Regions from separate parts of the Agrobacterium sp. 16-172Ci genome, predicted to be linked through region 1. Evidence: riboswitches for the same ligand, from Rfam matches in the RefSeq annotation. Region 1 holds a riboswitch; the other holds the start of a gene.
What was found. A riboswitch is a leader RNA that binds a small molecule or an ion and turns the genes downstream of it on or off. The one in region 1 is predicted to bind cobalamin.

Region 1 (8,294 bases):
CCTACCTCTAAGGGCGGCTCGACAGATCATATTGTCAACAAGCCGCCGTCAGGCGGCTTTGTTGTTTCTCAAGCGTCCTGACGGCACCGATAAGACCAAAGGACCGAAAAAATGACCGAAGATAGCTCCCTTACACTGGAAAGACCGCCCGTCGTCATCATTCGTGGTGCACGCAAGACGGATTTGCCCGAGCTCAACGAGATGATTACGCTGCTTGCCTCCTACCACGGCGATGCGGCGGCGATCACGCCGGCGAAACTGGAACGCGACCTCTTCGGCCCGCTGCCCTGGGTGCATGGCCTCGTGGCCGAAGCCGATGGCGCGCTGATCGGTTACGCCCTGCTTCTGCCGCTCTACAGGGCGCAGGAAGGCCGGCGCGGGCTTGAGCTGCATCATCTCTTCGTGCGTGACGGGCATCGCGGCCATGGCACCGGCCAGCATCTGGTTTCCCGCGCCCGCGATATCGCCAAGCGTCTCGGTTGCGACTATCTTTCCGTCAGCGCCACGACCGGTAATGTGGCGGCGCATCGTTTCTACGAAAACATGGATTTCGCGCCCCGCCCGGTCACCGGCATGCGCTACATGCAGTCCATCGCCTGATTAAAACCACGGAGACGACCATGACACGGATCGCCATTGCGCTGGCGCAGTATTTTGCGGACTGGGAACCGGCGCTGCTTGCTGCCGCAGCGCGCAGTTATCTGGGCGTCGAGATCGTCTATGCCACCCCTGACGGCAGGCCGGTGACATCCATGGGTGGGCTGAATGTGACGCCTGACACATCCTATGACGCGCTTGATCCTGTTGACATCGATGCGCTTGTCATTCCCGGCGGCTTGAGCTGGGAAAAGGGAACGGCTGTCGATCTTGGCGGGCTGGTGCACCGGTTTCGCGACAGAAACCGGCTGGTTGCCGGCATCTGCGCGGCGGCGAGCGCGCTCGGTAGCACGGGCGTCCTGAACGACGTCGCCCATACCGGCAATTCGCTGGCGTCCCACAAGGCTTATGCCGTCTATAGCGGCGAGTCGCTCTACCGCGACCAGCCGAAAGCGGTCAGCGATGGCGGCATCATCACGGCCGCCGGCAGCGCGCCGGTCAGTTTCGCTGTGGAAATCCTGAAACACCTCGGCCTCTTTGGTCCGGAAGCCGAGGCGGAACTTCAGGTTTTTGCGGCGGAGCATCGCTGAGGCATAGCCGCCTCGGTTGTTTGCGCTCCCTCTACTCCCGTCATTCCCGCCTTGAGCCGGAATCCAGCCGACGCGCGTCTGCGCGGTGAAAAGAGTCCTTTCAGCCCAATGACTTGGGCTGGCTGGATCCCGGCTCAAGGCCGGGATGACGGACGTGAAAACGGCAATGATTATCGCCGATCAAGTACGCGACAAACACGCGCCGCATGATCGCCGTTCTCCCCGGCAATCGCACGGCGAATATCGCGGCTGTTCAGATGCAGGCTGCGGCCGGAGGGTGAATTCGAGCGTTTTATCTTGCTGAGCGCCGCAGCGATAAAAGCGGCCTCGTGCTCATGAAAACAGGCGATAGCCGCCTCGCGATCCGGGGTCGCCCCAAGAACCGCCTTGAAGGCAAGGCGGTGCACGGCGCAGAAAGCGCCGTGACCGGGGACGGCAAAACGCAGCGCATCGAGTTCCTCACTCCATTCCGCTGCGTCCTGCATAGTCTCAAGCCGACTGGAAGCGCTTCAGGAAAAACGCGCTCAACGTTCCGAGCAAAGCCCAGAAAACGAAGCTAGTCACGGTGGCGGCGACGATGAACTGACGCTCCAGCGGCAGCGGCGCCAGCGCATGTTCGCCTTCCGGCGGCAAGGGTGCGCCGACCACATGCGGTGCGACGATCAGCACCAGCGCCAATACGATGGCCCAGGGTTCGCGGCGGAACGCGATCAGCGCGATGCCGCCCGCGGTTGCGGCAACCGTCGCAAGCCACCAGATTTGCCGCGCCTCAAGTGCGGCGGCCGGGCTGCCCGGCAGTTCCGGCGGCAGGCCGATCATCGGCGCCAGCATGACGGCGGCAAAACCGGCAACGCCCCAGAGAAGGCCTTCGCGCCAGCCGCCATTCGTGCCACGCAGCGAAATCAGGCCGGTCAGCACCAGCGCATAACCGATGGCAGTCAGCACATTGGCGGCGACGGTGTAGGCGGTGCGCTCGAAGCCATCGGCCGGAGCCCAGGCCTCGTCATTGTGCTCATGGGCGGGAACGGCAGCACCGGGGGCCGGCGCATCATGGCTGTGGGCCGCTTCGCCGGCGCTTTCATAGGTTTCCGCCTGAAGGATGAGCGGCGTCGTGCCGAAAGCCTGCATGGCCGAAACGGCGAAACCGCCGAGGATGCCGACGAGAACGGCGGTAAAGACGATATTGCGAAAAGACGACATGCCGTTCCCCTCAATGGCAGGGGAAGGCATTGGCATGACGCGTGTCATGCGCGGCGTTGTGAACGGCTTCCACATGGGAAAAGCCGACAAAACCGACAACGAACAGGCCAAGCACGATCGCCGTCAGCGATTGCGCGAAGCTGGTTGTTTTTGCGGAAACGGCGGCGTTGGCCGTATTCTGGTTGATGGACATGGTGACCCCTCTCCGGCGCGACCCCGCGCCTTTGGACGCGGCCGGACGGCAAAAGGCCATCGAGCCGCTACGATACACTTCACCACGGGGATACGAGACTGACACAGGGAAGCGTCGATCCCGCCACCCTGAAATTCCGCTCTTCCGGACACCCCGCCGGCATGGATATTTCCGCGATGGCAGGTCTCCTGGCTTACGGGTCAAAACCTGAAACACCTTCCCGGCATCACCCTCTCTGGAAACCCTTGGGTTCCCGGCGAGATGGCTTGCCAGTGGCATTTCGTTTCAGGCTCTCCGCTCACAGTTGCGGGGGCAGCCACGAATGAGGATTTCTCCCTATCGTGTTCCCTTTTCACCTTCCGGAACGCCCGGAAGGAACCATCACAGGATTGTTATCCGATGGGCGGGGTCGGGAGTCAATGGTGGGCCTGATTTCGAACTGCACGCCGTCGCCTCCACCTCCGTCACCCCGGACTAGATCCGGGGTCCAGCGCGATCAAGTCCTTGATCGCGAGAGACTCTTCTCACGGCGCAGACGCGCCGTGGCTGGATGCCGGATCTGGTCCGGCATGACGGCTGAGGGTTACCGCGACGGTATGGCCTTCAGATAGGCGGCAATTGCATCGCGGTCTTCAGGCGTCAGATGCGCCATGTTCTGCTGCACTTTGACCATGGAGCCGCCGACGCTGTCGAATTCCGGGGTGAAGCCGTTTTCCAGATAGCTGGCAATATCGGCCTCGGCCCAGCTGCCGATGCTTTGCGAGCCGGGGGTAATGTCGGGAATGCGGCCCTCGCCTTCCGGGTTGGGACCGCCCGCCAGCCATTTGTCTTTCACGAAACCGCCAAGCGCGTTGCGCGGTGTGTGGCATTCGCCGCAATGGCCCGGCCCTTCCACCAGATATTGGCCGCGCAGCAATTCAGCATTGGCATTGGCAAGCTCCACGCGGGGCCGCGCTGCGGGGTCGAAATAAAGGAATTTCCAGCCGCCCAGCGCCATGCGCAGATTGAAGGGGAACGGCAATTCGTGATCCGGCGCATCGTTCTGGCTGGCCGGCAGGGCCTTCAGATAACCGAAGAGATCGTTGATGTCCTTCTGCGTCATGCGGGCATAGGAGGCATAGGGAAAGGACGGGTAGAGATGTTCGCCGTTCCTGCCCACACCGCGCGTCATCGCATCGCCGAATTCCGCCAGCGTCCAGCCGCCGATGCCATGCTGCGGATCGGAGGAAATATTGGGGACATGGAAGGTGCCGAAGGGGCTTTTCAGCGCCTGCCCGCCCGAAAGCGTCAATAGCGCCTCGCCTTTCGCATCGGGCGCGGCATGGCAGCTTGCGCAGCCGCCCGCCCAGAACAGCGTTTCGCCATTGGCCAGATCCGGTTCGCCCAGGCTGACCCAGTGGCTGGGCGCCTGCCGCTGAGGCGCGGTGACCCAGGCGAATATGCCGTAGCCCGCAATGGCCGCGACGACGGCCCCGCCCACGAGTTTCGTCCAGATGGAGGACATGCCCCTCTCCCCATTCTCACCTGACCCGGTCAGATGTCTTTCGTGCCTGAGAAAACGCCGCCGGTAAGCGGCGTTTCCAAAGTGCTGCGATTATTTCTTCAGACGATAGGTCTGGTGGCAGGTGCCGCAATCGGCGCCCAGCGTCTTCATGGCGGTGGCGACGCCCGCCTGATCGGTGGGGAGATTGGCGAGAACCATGTCCGCATCCGTGCCGAGCTTGGCGGCCTTGGCCTTGAAGTCGTCGAAATTTTCCCAGATGGCGGGGGCAGCGGCACTGCCGGTCTCGGTGCCGGCGGGGAACTGGTCCGGGAAAGCCTTGGCGTTGGTGCTGATGGTGGTCACGGCAGTCTTGACGGTATCGGCGTCGAAGGGCTTTTCGCCCTTGGAGATGGCGGCGAGCGAACCCATCGCCCCACCGATCTGCTTCATCATGCCTTCACGTTTTTCGACTTCGCCGGCAGCGTAGACCGCTCCGGCGCAAAGACAGCCGAACAGCATGGCCGCGGTAATGGTTTTCAGTTTCATGCAACTCTCCTTGATTCCGGCCGGGACACCGGGCGCTAGATGGAACGGCGCGAGGATGCCCTTTCCGGATGGCGAAAAGAAGTCACATTGCGGTGAATTCCATCGTGAAAACAGAAGCCTAAGACAGGGCCTCCCACAGTGTCAGCAGCGCTGCGGCAATCAGCATGAAACCGGCGGCGCGGCCGATGAAGATCGTGGCGGCGGGCGAAGAAACCAGCCATGCCCGGCTTTTATCCGCCGTCAGCGCCAGCGCGCCGTAAACCGTGAACTGCGTGACCGCCACCATCGCGCCCATCACCAGCCCCTGCATCCAGATCGGGCCATAGGCCGGTTTGAGGAATTGCGGATAAATCGCCATCATGAACAGATAGGCCTTCGGGTTGGAAAGGCAGGTCAGCACCGCCCGCCAGAAGGCTTTTCTGACCGAAGCGCTCGCCTGCGCCTCATCGCCGTTCACGACAATCGCGCTGCGCATCAGGCCGATGCCGATCCAGATCATATAGACGGCGCCGAAAACCAGGAGCGGCAGGAACAGCGACGGCATCCAGGCGGCCAACATGCCGACGCCCAGGGCGCCGTAAAGCGAATGCACGATGCCGCCGGCGCTCATGCCGCTTGCAGCGGAAAGGCCGGTTCTCTTGCCGCCCGTCAGTGCGCTTGCCAGCACGAACAGCATGTCCATGCCCGGCAGGATGATGATGCCGAACAGGACCAGAAAGAAAAGCCAGAGATTTTCGGCGTAACTCATGTCAGTATCTCCCAAAACGGTTCACGACACATTCGGGAAATCCCATGTTTCTCAATGTGTTTCTCCGTTTATAGGAGAAGCCAACTGACAGCGTTGTGTCAGTTGCGTGGGAAAATCCACCGGGAAAACGGCAATGCGCAAGGCGTCGAGACTGTTCGAGATCATCCAGATTCTGCGGGTGGCGCGCAGGCCTGTCACCGCGCAGACGATTGCCGAGGCGCTGGAAGTGACGGTGCGCTCTGTCTATCGCGACATAGCAGCGCTTCAGACCATGCGCGTGCCCATCGAAGGGGAACGCGGCGTCGGTTATATCCTGCGTCCCGGCTTCAACCTGCCGCCGCTGATGTTTTCCATCGAAGAGACGGAGGCGATCGTGCTGGCGCTCGCCATGGTGGCCCGCACCGGCGATAGCGAGTTGCGGCAGGCGGCAAGGCAGGTCAGCGACAAGATTGCCGCCTCCCTGCCCGAACCACTGTCGAAAACCCTCTCCGCCAATGCCCTGCATGCCTGGGGCAGCATCGCGCCCTCCCCCGCCGGCGTCGATCTTGCGACGGTCCGGCGGGCGGTGCGCGACGAGGAGAAGCTGGAGATCACCTATCGCGATGAAGCCGGCGCGCAAACGCAGCGGCGGGTTCGGCCGATTGCGGTGATCTATTATTCGGAGACGGTGAATATCGTCGCCTGGTGCGAATTGCGGCAGGCGATTCGCAATTTCCGTTCGGACCGGGTGCTGAGCTGCGAAACGACCGGCAGCTTCTTCAAGCTGGAAGGCGAAAAGCTGCGGCAATTGTGGATGAGCGGCTGGCAGAGCAACCAGCCGCCAATCCCCTATTCACAGCCGTAAAAGGCGATCCTCCTCGCGCCCAAAACCGCGAATGACGATCCGGTCGGCAAAGACATCGGCAATCGCGAAGGTGTTCTGGTCGGGCGTATCGACCATGCCCTTGAAGTTCACGAAGTGGGTATTGCCCAGCACACCGTAATTGCCCTCGTGATTATGGCCATTGAACCACGCGACGACCGAGGGGTGGGAGCCGAGAAGCTCAAGGATGCGAGGCGCGTCCCACATATTGTGGGCGTTTTCGGGATAGACAGGATAGTGGCAGAGAACGATCACTTTTTCGCCTGCCGCATCCGCCCTTTGCAGAACGGCCCGCAGCCATTCGAACTGCTCGTCGCTGAGCGAGGCGTTCCAGTCCTGCGCATTGATTGCGCCGGCATCCGCAAGGTGCTTCAACCGATCTGCGGCAAGCGCCCGACGCGGATCGCCGGGCGGCGGCGCGAAAAGGCTGACCTCATTGCCGTCAAGCACGACGAAGCGGATGTCGCCGATGGAAAAATCATGCCAGGGGGCGGACATGCCGAGGCGGGCGTGGATAGTCGGCAAATGCTCGGCGGCGACGGCGAAATCGTGATTGCCCGGCAGCAGCACCGAGCGGTGGCGAAGCCCGTCGTAAACGGCAAGGATCGCATTGAAGTTTTCGAAGCCGCGATCGATGATATCGCCGAGCGTCACGACGAAGGCGAGGTCCTCGCGGTTGAAGGCGTCGACCGCGTCTGCGAGCTTTTTCGGGCTCTCGGCATAATAACGACCCATCTCGGGGCGCGGAGCGGCATCGGCATATTGGGGATCGGCGACAATGCCGAAGGAGAAGAGAGGCGTGGTTTTTTCAGTCATGATGCGCCGCGATAAACCCGGCGGATGACAGGCTTGTGACAATAAAATCCGACAGGCCGCACCGCCCTATCACAAATGCAAAACACCCGGCTTGAAGCCGGGCGTCTCAAGTGTGTGGCTATTTCCACTGTCGTCATGCTCGGGCCTGTCCCGAGCATCTGTCACGTCGCGTTTTGAGAGACGGAGCAGATCCTCGGCACAAGGCCGAGGATGACGTCGCGCGGGAGGAGGCTGCTTCGATGAGCAACCACGCATTCCGCGCAAGCCTTACTTGGCGGCGGCTTCGTAACGCTCCAGGACGTAGTCCCAGTTGATGAGGTTATCGACGAAGGCTTCGAGGTACTTCGGACGCAGGTTGCGGTAGTCGATGTAGTAGGAGTGTTCCCAGACATCGACGCCGAGGATGGGATCGGCACCATGAACCAGCGGGTTTTCGCCGTTCGGGGTCTTGGAGATTTCAAGCTTGCCGTTCTTGACGGAGAGCCATGCCCAGCCGGAGCCGAACTGCGTGGTGCCGGCAGCGATGAAATCGGCCTTGAACTTGTCGTAACCGCCGAGATCGGAGGCGAATGCCTGCTCGAGCTTGCCAGGCAGCTTGTTGCCGCCGCCGCCCTTCTTCATCCACTTCCAGAAATGGACGTGGTTGTAATGCTGGGCAGCATTGTTGAAGAGACCGGCATTGGTGCCAAAGGACTTCTTCACGACTTCTTCGAGCGACAGGTCGGAAAGACCTGCTTCGGCCGCCAGCTTGTTGCCGTTGTCGACATATGCCTTGTGGTGCTTGTCGTGATGGAACTCGAGCGTCTCGCGCGACATGTAGGGTGCAAGCGCGTCGTAGTCGTAGGGGAGTTCGGGAAGTTCGAAGGCCATGGTTTTTACTCCTTTTTGCAGCGGGTTACCGCTCCTAGAAACCGTGTGAGCGGACCATAGGAGCGAACCTCTGTTTGGGCAACCTGCGAAATATCAAAATGTTCCGACAAAAGAGAAAATTCCTCCCCGCGCGGCCGCCACCACATTTGTTTCACACCTTTGGCGTACCGTTTTCCACCCTATCGGTTCGCTTTTGCCGAGATTGCAGGAAGGAAATTCCATGACCCGTCCGATCCCCCGCACCATCCTCCTCCTTGCGGCCTTCTCGTCGCTTACTCTCCCCGCCGCCGCATCGTCGGATGACGCCTGGAAGGAGTTCGTGGCGGATGTGCAGACGGCCTGCCTTGCCGGCGCCAAGGACATGATCGAGGACGCGAAGGCCGTGGTCG
Region 2 (8,294 bases), on a different contig from region 1:
GCGTCACGCGAATGCGCCCGTCCCCGGAAACGAGTCGCTGGAAATCAATCCTTTCGTCACCTAGAACCGGCGACCAGACAAGCGTTGCCGTGGCCGCATCCACCAGCCCCTTGCTGCTGATCGACACCTGGAGGATATCGTGACGGTCGATGCGCGAGCGATCGGCAAGTCTTGCGAGGCCAGCGAGGATCGCGCCGCCGAATGTGCCTTTTTCAGCTGTAATCCTCTGTTCGGTGAAGCGGTCCACCAGCTTGCCGGCATAATCGACCAGCGAATATTGCACGCTGTCGGATGAGATGATGACGATGGCGACATGGCAGAAAGCGCCGCGCGGGCCGAAGAGAATGCGCGGCCGGCCACGGCCGGCGGTGGCGAGCTGCTCTTTCCGCAGAATGAGCCCGGCCCGCTCAAGCTCGGTGGTGATGGCGGACACGGTTGCGGAAGCAAGTCCGGTGAAAGACGACATGTCGGTATGGGAAAGGCTGCCGTGCAGGCGCAGCGCCGCCATCACCGACAGGCTGTTTTTCTGGCGCACCAGTTCCGTACTTGCAATGGCGGACATGGGCTGGGGCATGCTCCCTGAACGGCCTTTTTCCTGTCGTGCTGATCCACTCTGATGGCGCATGCCAGAGCGAAGATCAAGGCACCCGGATGCTGCCCGCAGCCGTTGTTGACAGCATGGGGAATCTCTGACATTAATTTTCTCGACTGTCGAGAAAATTGTGAAACCACAGAGACCGGCAGCTTTTTCCGGGCGTTTTTCCTGCATGGAGGTGCGGGGCTTCGCCCTTACCGGGAGGACATCATGAATTCTTTTGCCAAGCTTTTGGCGGGTACGGCCGTACTCGTTTCCCTGCACACTGCCGCCATGGCCGCTGATCTCGTCGTCGGCGTGTCCTGGTCAAATTTCCAGGAAGAACGCTGGAAAACGGATGAGGCGGCCATCAAGGCAGCGCTCGACAAGGCCGGCGCGAAATACATCTCCGCCGATGCGCAATCATCCGCCGCAAAGCAGCTCACCGACGTGGAATCGCTGATCTCGCAGGGCGCAAACGCGCTGATCATTCTGGCGCAGGACAGCGACGCGATTGGTCCGGCCGTTGAAAAGGCCGTTGCCGAGGGCATTCCGGTCGTGGGTTACGACCGCCTGATCGAAAACCAGAACGCCTTCTACATCACCTTCGATAACAAGGAAGTCGGCCGTCTGCAGGCTGCCGAAGTCTTCAAGGTGAAGCCGGAAGGCAATTACGTCTTCATCAAGGGCTCTTCTTCCGACCCGAATGCGGACTTCCTGTTCGCCGGTCAGCAGGAAGTGCTGAAGGCGGCCATTGACGGCGGCAAGATCAAGAATGTCGGCGAAGCCTATACCGATGGCTGGAAGCCGGAAAATGCCCAGAAGAACATGGAACAGTTCCTGACCAAGAATAACAACAAGGTCGATGCGGTCGTCGCCTCGAATGACGGCACGGCCGGCGGTGCAATCGCCGCTCTCGCCGCGCAGGGCATGGCAGGTTCGGTTCCCGTTTCCGGTCAGGATGCCGATTTCGCCGCGCTGAACCGCGTCGCGCTCGGGACGCAGACGGTGTCGGTCTGGAAGGACAGCCGTGAACTCGGCAAGGAAGCGGCTGGCATTGCGCTGGAACTGGCCGGCGGTAAGAAGATGACCGAGATCAAGGGTGTCTCCACGTTTGAAGGCGGTCCGAAAAAAGTGAAGATGCAGTCGGTCTTCCTCAAGCCTATCGCCATCACGAAGGACAATCTGAACGTCGTCATCGACGCCGGCTGGATCAAGAAGGAAACGGCCTGCCAGGGCGTGAAGGCTAAAACGGTCAAAGCCTGCGATTGAGCGAATAGGTCCCGGTTCGGGCGCTGCGCCATGGTTCATGGCGCGGCGCCTTTAGAGCATTTCCAGGAAAAGTAGGCCCCGGTTTTCCGTCCGGAAATGCGCCAGAAAAAAGCGAAAACGCTCTAAGATGTGAGGAGCACCGGCAGTTCATGGCCGATATGACCCAGTCCAATACTACAGCGTCGCAAAAGACGGAAAAAACAGGCTCGATAACGCGCTTCATCAACGCCACCGAGCTGGATACCAGACTGCTCGGCATGGTCGGTGCGCTTCTTCTGATCTGGATCGGATTTCATATCCTGTCCGGCGGGCTGTTTCTGACGCCGCGAAACCTCTGGAACCTCTCCGTGCAGACCGCCTCCGTGGCTGTCATGGCAACCGGCATGGTGCTCGTCATCGTCACCCGCAATATCGACCTGTCGGTCGGGTCGATCCTCGGTTTTTCCGGCATGATTATGGGTGTCATGCAGGCGGAAATCCTGCCGCAGATCCTCGGCTTTGAACATTGGGCCACGTGGATCGTCACGCTTATGGTCGGCATTCTCGTCGGCGGCGCCATCGGCATGTTGCAGGGCTCCATCATCGCCTTCCTCAACGTGCCGTCTTTCATCGTCACGCTCGGCGGCCTGCTTGTCTGGCGCGGCGGCACCTGGTTCATCACCAGCGGCCGCACCGTGGCGCCGATGGATTCCACCTTCCGCCTGATGGGCGGCGGCACCAGCGGTTCGATCGGCGCGACATGGAGCTGGATCGCCGCTGTCATCGCCTGCGTCGCCATCATTGCGGCCATCCTGAACTCCCGCCATCAGCGCCGCCGTTTCGGCTTTCCGTTGCGGCCCGTCTGGGCGGAATATTTTCTGGCCGCGCTGGGCTGCCTTGTCGTCATCGGTTTCGTGGCGGTGGTCAACAGCTATCCATGGCCGGTCAACATCGCCCGCAACTATGCCGATGCCAATGGCATCGCCTGGCCTGAAGGCGGTCTGTTCATTTCGCATGGCATCGCCATTCCGGTGCTGATGGCGCTCGCCGTCGGTGCGGTCATGACTTTCATCGCCACACGGCTGCGTTTCGGCCGTTATGTCTTCGCCATCGGCGGCAATCCGGAAGCGGCCGAACTCGCCGGCATCAAGACCCGCTGGGTCACGGTGAAGATCTTCACGCTGATGGGTGTTCTGTGCGCCATCGCCGCCGCCATCTCCACCGCCCGCCTCAACGCGGCGACCAATGCCCAGGGCGAGCTGGACGAGCTTTACACCATCGCGGCGGCCGTCATCGGCGGCACTTCGCTTGCCGGCGGTGTCGGAACCATAGCGGGTGCGATGCTCGGCGCGCTCGTCATGCAGTCGCTGCAATCCGGCATGGTGCTGGTGGGCATCGATACGCCCTTCCAGCGCATCGTCGTCGGTGTGGTTCTGGTCGTCGCCGTCTGGCTCGACACCATCTACCGCGCCCGCGCCAAGTAAGAACCGAGGAGAACTCCTATGACGGACCAAGTCACGCCCCTCGTGGAAATGCGCAATATTTCCATTTCCTTCGGCGGTATCCATGCGGTGGAAAACGCCTCTGTCGATCTTTTCCCCGGTGAGGTGGTCGCCCTTCTCGGCCACAATGGCGCGGGCAAATCGACGCTGATCAAAATCCTCTCCGGCGCCTATCGGCGCGATGGCGGGGATATTCTCATCAATGGCGAGGATGCCGATATCCGCAATCCACGCGATGCCAAGAAATACGGCATCGAGACCATCTACCAGACACTGGCCGTGGCCGATAACGTCGATGCGGCCGCCAATCTTTATCTCGGCCGCGAGCTGAAGACGAAATGGGGCACACTTGACGATGTCGCCATGGAAGCCTCGGCCCGCGAGGTCATGGGGCGTCTCAACCCCAACTTCCGCCGGTTCAAGGAGCCGGTGAAGGCGTTGTCCGGCGGCCAGCGGCAATCCGTCGCCATCGCCCGCGCCATTCTGTTCGATGCCCGTATCCTCATCATGGACGAGCCGACGGCCGCACTCGGCCCGCAGGAAACGGCGCAGGTGGGCGATCTCGTCAAGGAGTTGAAACGGCAGGGCATCGGCATCTTCCTCATCAGCCACGATATTCACGATGTCTTCGATCTGGCCGACCGGGTCTTCGTGATGAAGAACGGCAAGGTGGTGGGCCATGCCCGCACGCAGGATGTCACCAAGGACGAGGTGCTTGGCATGATTATTCTGGGCAAGGTGCCGCCCGGTGCGGTGCCGGGGCCGGGTGCGGTCGCGCTCTGAGTTCAGTGAAATAAAGATATAAAGATTTCTTTATGTCTATTGACATCGTGGTGCCCGTGGTGAGAAATGCGGGTGTCATGGTTCTCCGGGCTCGTTTGTTCGATCCCGGAGCTAAGAGGGAATCCGGTGCGCCGACGATCGGCAAGACCGGAGCTGCCCCCGCAACTGTAAGCGGCGAGCCTTTGTCCAACACGTCACTGGGGTAAACCCCGGGAAGACGGACAAAGGCGACGACCCGTAAGCCAGGAGACCTGCCAGGACAAAATAACGTCCACGGGCGGGGTGTCCCGGTGGTTGCTGCAATGGTCCGGCACAGGCCGGGCCTGCACGCGTCCGCTTTACCCATGCCCCCACAACCAAATGGGGTATGAAAATGCCAGACAAGTCCATTCCAGTCGCATCTCTCGGTTTTCCGAGGATCGGACGCCATCGTGAACTGAAGTTCGCGCTTGAAGGCTTCTGGTCCGGCAAGATTTCCGAGACGGAACTGCTCGAAACCGCAGCTAGGCTGCGCGCCGAAAACTGGGCGCTTCAGCTTGAGAAGGGGATTGCCCATATCCCTTCCAACGATTTTTCCCTTTACGATCATGTCCTAGATACAGCCGTGATGGTGGGCGCCATTCCATCCCTCTATGGATCGGCGGGCGGAGATGTTTCCCTCTCCACCTATTTCGCCATGGCGCGCGGCAGCCAGAGCGAAGGGCATGCAGGCTGCGGCCATGGGCATGAAGGACATTCGCATCATGGTCAGGGCGTTCCGGCGCTGGAAATGACCAAATGGTTCGACACCAACTATCACTACATGGTACCGGAGGTTTCAGAGGATCAGCATTTCGTGCTCACCTCGCAAAAGCCGGTCGACCACTTCCTTGAGGCGAAGGCGCTCGGCGTCCATACGCGTCCGGTCATTCTCGGCCCGGTCACGTTCCTGAAACTCGCCAAGGCGCGCGAGGCAGCCTTCAAGCCGCTCGATCTGCTGGCGAGGCTGCTGCCCGTCTATGAAGAGCTGCTGCGTCGCCTGCGCGTGGCCGGTGCGGACTGGGTCCAGATCGACGAGCCGGTCGCCGTGCTTGATCTTTCCGAGGGGGAGCGTCACGCGCTGGCCGTGGCCTATCAGGCTTTGTCGAAGGCCGCGCCGGATCTGAAAGTCCTGCTCGCCACCTATTTCGGTGGGCTTGAGGACAATCTCGAAGCCGTCGCGTCGCTTCCGGTCGCGGGCCTTCATATCGATCTGGTGCGAGCACCCGATGCGCTGGAGGCGGCGTTAAAAGCGTTGCCGGAAAATCGCGTCCTGTCGCTGGGTGTCATAGACGGCCGCAACATCTGGCGCGCTGATCTCGCCGCAATCATTACCCGATTGGAACCCGCCATCGCGGCACGCGGTGCGGCGGCGTTTCAGATCGCGCCCTCCTGCTCGCTGCTGCATGTCCCGGTCGATCTCGAACTGGAAACCGGCCTCGATGCCGATCTCAAAAGCTGGCTTTCCTTCGCCACCCAGAAGCTCGGCGAACTTGCCACGCTTGGCAAGGCTCTCGGTAATGGCAAGGCTGCTGTCGCGACGGAACTGGCGGCTGCCTCCAAGGCCGTTGCCGGGCGTGCATCCTCACCGAAGGTAACGGACGCCGCCGTACAGAAGCGTATTGCGACGATTGGCGAGGCCGACAGGAAGCGGGCGAGCCCGTTTGCCGAGCGGCAGAAAGTGCAATCGCAGGCCATCGCGCTGCCGCTTTTCCCAACGACGACCATCGGCTCTTTCCCGCAGACGCCGGAGGTGCGCAAGGCCAGATCGGCACATTCCAAGGGCGCGCTGACCGATGCGCAATATGAAAAATTCCTGGAGAAGGAAACCGAAGCGACCATTCGCTGGCAGGAGGAAATCGGTCTCGACGTTCTCGTGCACGGCGAGTTCGAGCGCAATGACATGGTGCAATATTTTGGCGAACAGCTTTCCGGCTTCGCTTTCACCCAGCATGCATGGGTGCAGAGTTACGGTTCGCGTTATGTGCGCCCGCCCATCATTTTCGGCGACGTGTCGCGTCCGAAAACGATGACGGTTCGCTGGTGGGAATATTCGCAGTCGCTCACCGACAAACCCGTCAAGGGCATGCTGACCGGGCCGGTGACGATCCTCAACTGGTCCTTCGTGCGCGACGATATCGCCAGAAGCCTGACATGCCGCCAGATCGCGCTCGCCATCCGCGATGAGGTCAATGATCTCGAAGCAGCCGGCGCGCAGATGATCCAGATCGATGAGGCGGCTCTTCGAGAAGGACTGCCGCTTCGGCACCGGGACTGGCAGGATTATCTCGGCTGGGCGGTGGAATGCTTTCGCATTTGCTCCAGCGGCGTGGGTGACCGCACACAGGTTCACACGCATATGTGCTATTCCGAGTTCAACCAGATTATCGATGCCATTGCTGCCATGGACGCCGACGTGATCTCCATCGAGACCTCGCGTTCGAAGATGGAACTGCTGAATGCGTTTCGGACCTACAAATACCCGAACCAGATCGGTCCCGGCGTTTATGACATCCACTCGCCGCGCGTGCCGGCGGTTGGAGAAATGGTCGATCTTCTGGCGCTGGCGCGAGAGCGGCTTGACGACCGGCAGCTCTGGATCAATCCGGATTGCGGCTTGAAGACGCGTAAATGGGAAGAGGTGAGGCCCGCTCTGGTCAACATGGTCGCCGCCGCTGCCGAGCTTCGCCGCGCGGTGCTTTGATATGAATGGAGGCCCGGCGAGAACCGGGCCTCCATCATGGCTTACGCCTGAAAAATTTGGGGGAGGGCATATGAATGCCTCTCCGGGAGGATGGAGCCAGCCGGACAGGCAGAGAGACCGTTTCCGGGCTGCGACTGGAGATCGGTATGGAAACGCTCAATCCCGGCGAATCTAGGCCGTTGCGAAAGCGCTCAATGCAGATCGGCCTGAGCGAAGGCGCCGACATTCAGCTCTGCGCTTACCGGCGGCAGACCCTGCTGATTGATGTCCTGGGCCAGCGACAACAATGCCATCTCAAGGAAATAGGTCGACATGCCCAGTTCCAGAGATTTCGAGCGCTGGCAAAGATAGGAAACCATCCGCCCGAGCGCCAGAATCTCGTCTGCATTGTCCTGTTCAAGTATATCTGTGGTAGACGCCGCCATGATTCCCTCTCGACAGTCGACAGTATGAAAACGCGATGATGTTGCGTTGTTCATTTTCGACCACATCGAGCGTCACGCGAGCGTCACACCTGCGTCAATCGTCGTTTTTGTCCGCCGGCGCGGCGGCATTTTCCGCCGCTTCAGTGGCGGCGAGCGATGTCACGAGAGCGACGATGCTTCTACGCACGGCGGCGCTCTTGATGCGCGAAAAGGCCTGGTTGAGCGAAAAGCCTTCATTCGAGGCCACGAAGGTCTGCATGGCATTGATCGTGCCAAGGGCCGGATTGGCCGGGTCGCCATCGGGCGTGGCATTGGCGAACAGGGAGCTGACCTCAACGCCGAGAATCGACGCAATGGCCTGCAGACGGGACGCGCCGACACGATTGGCACCCTTTTCATACTTCTGGACCTGCTGGAAGGTGATGCCCAATCGCCCGGCCAGTGCACTCTGGCTCATGCCGAGCGACTTGCGGCGCATTCTGATTTGTGCGCCGACATGGACGTCGATCGGGCTGGGTAGTTTGGCGTGCATTACAAATTCCTCCGGTTGAGGTTCCTAAATCCGATGATCAATTAATATCGTTGAAGGTATACATTCAACACAATTTCCACGGGTATTATGACGCTTTATTGACGAAATTGCACGATTTTTCGTTCATAATCGCGTGTCCGGCCCGCGATTTATTATTTTTGTTGCACAACGCAACGCCCCGTTGCGGCTGGAAAGATGGCTCCATCCGGCCACGCCGATGGTTTGAAAGCCGATTCTGTCCCAAATTTCTCGGTTCATTGCATCGAATTCCTCAAGCGACTCGGTATCGCCGAAATGCGGAACCCAGACGAATGGCCGTTTCTGACCGGAACGTATGACATTTTCAAGAAGGACATTGTTGTAAAGTCTGGGCAGGCATTTTTTGGTGTCGATGGCCCGCGAAAGCGGGATGGGATTTCGTTCTATCGCAAAGCCCTGTCGCGCGAGCCAAAGTGACGAGGCGTCCAGTTTTCGTTTCAGCTCGGTTGCGGCGCGGGCATTGCAT

Region 2: another riboswitch for cobalamin. It lies ahead of metE (5-methyltetrahydropteroyltriglutamate--homocysteine S-methyltransferase); the one in region 1 lies ahead of ACQZ40_RS12705 (CbtB domain-containing protein).

Annotation. Positions count from the first base shown of each region.
Region 1 is NZ_JBNWBW010000011.1:119,967-128,260, forward strand. Features, by position in the region: gene ACQZ40_RS12685 (GNAT family N-acetyltransferase) at 112-600, shown strand; gene ACQZ40_RS12690 (type 1 glutamine amidotransferase family protein) at 621-1,187, shown strand; gene ACQZ40_RS12695 (hypothetical protein) at 1,358-1,672, opposite strand; gene ACQZ40_RS12700 (CbtA family protein) at 1,677-2,387, opposite strand; gene ACQZ40_RS12705 (CbtB domain-containing protein) at 2,398-2,580, opposite strand; cobalamin riboswitch at 2,742-2,978, opposite strand; gene ACQZ40_RS12710 (c-type cytochrome) at 3,164-4,084, opposite strand; gene ACQZ40_RS12715 (c-type cytochrome) at 4,175-4,609, opposite strand; gene ACQZ40_RS12720 (LysE family translocator) at 4,728-5,357, opposite strand; gene ACQZ40_RS12725 (helix-turn-helix transcriptional regulator) at 5,491-6,201, shown strand; gene ACQZ40_RS12730 (metallophosphoesterase) at 6,190-7,035, opposite strand; gene ACQZ40_RS12735 (superoxide dismutase) at 7,303-7,905, opposite strand; gene ACQZ40_RS12740 (hypothetical protein) at 8,126-8,294, shown strand, end outside.
Region 2 is NZ_JBNWBW010000020.1:26,833-35,126, forward strand. Features, by position in the region: gene ACQZ40_RS17530 (ROK family protein) at 1-562, opposite strand, end outside; gene xylF (D-xylose ABC transporter substrate-binding protein) at 806-1,846, shown strand; gene ACQZ40_RS17540 (sugar ABC transporter permease) at 1,996-3,309, shown strand; gene ACQZ40_RS17545 (ATP-binding cassette domain-containing protein) at 3,328-4,110, shown strand; cobalamin riboswitch at 4,172-4,383, shown strand; gene metE (5-methyltetrahydropteroyltriglutamate--homocysteine S-methyltransferase) at 4,484-6,832, shown strand; gene ACQZ40_RS17555 (hypothetical protein) at 7,024-7,257, opposite strand; gene ACQZ40_RS17560 (helix-turn-helix domain-containing protein) at 7,352-7,789, opposite strand; gene ACQZ40_RS17565 (hypothetical protein) at 7,913-8,294, opposite strand, start outside.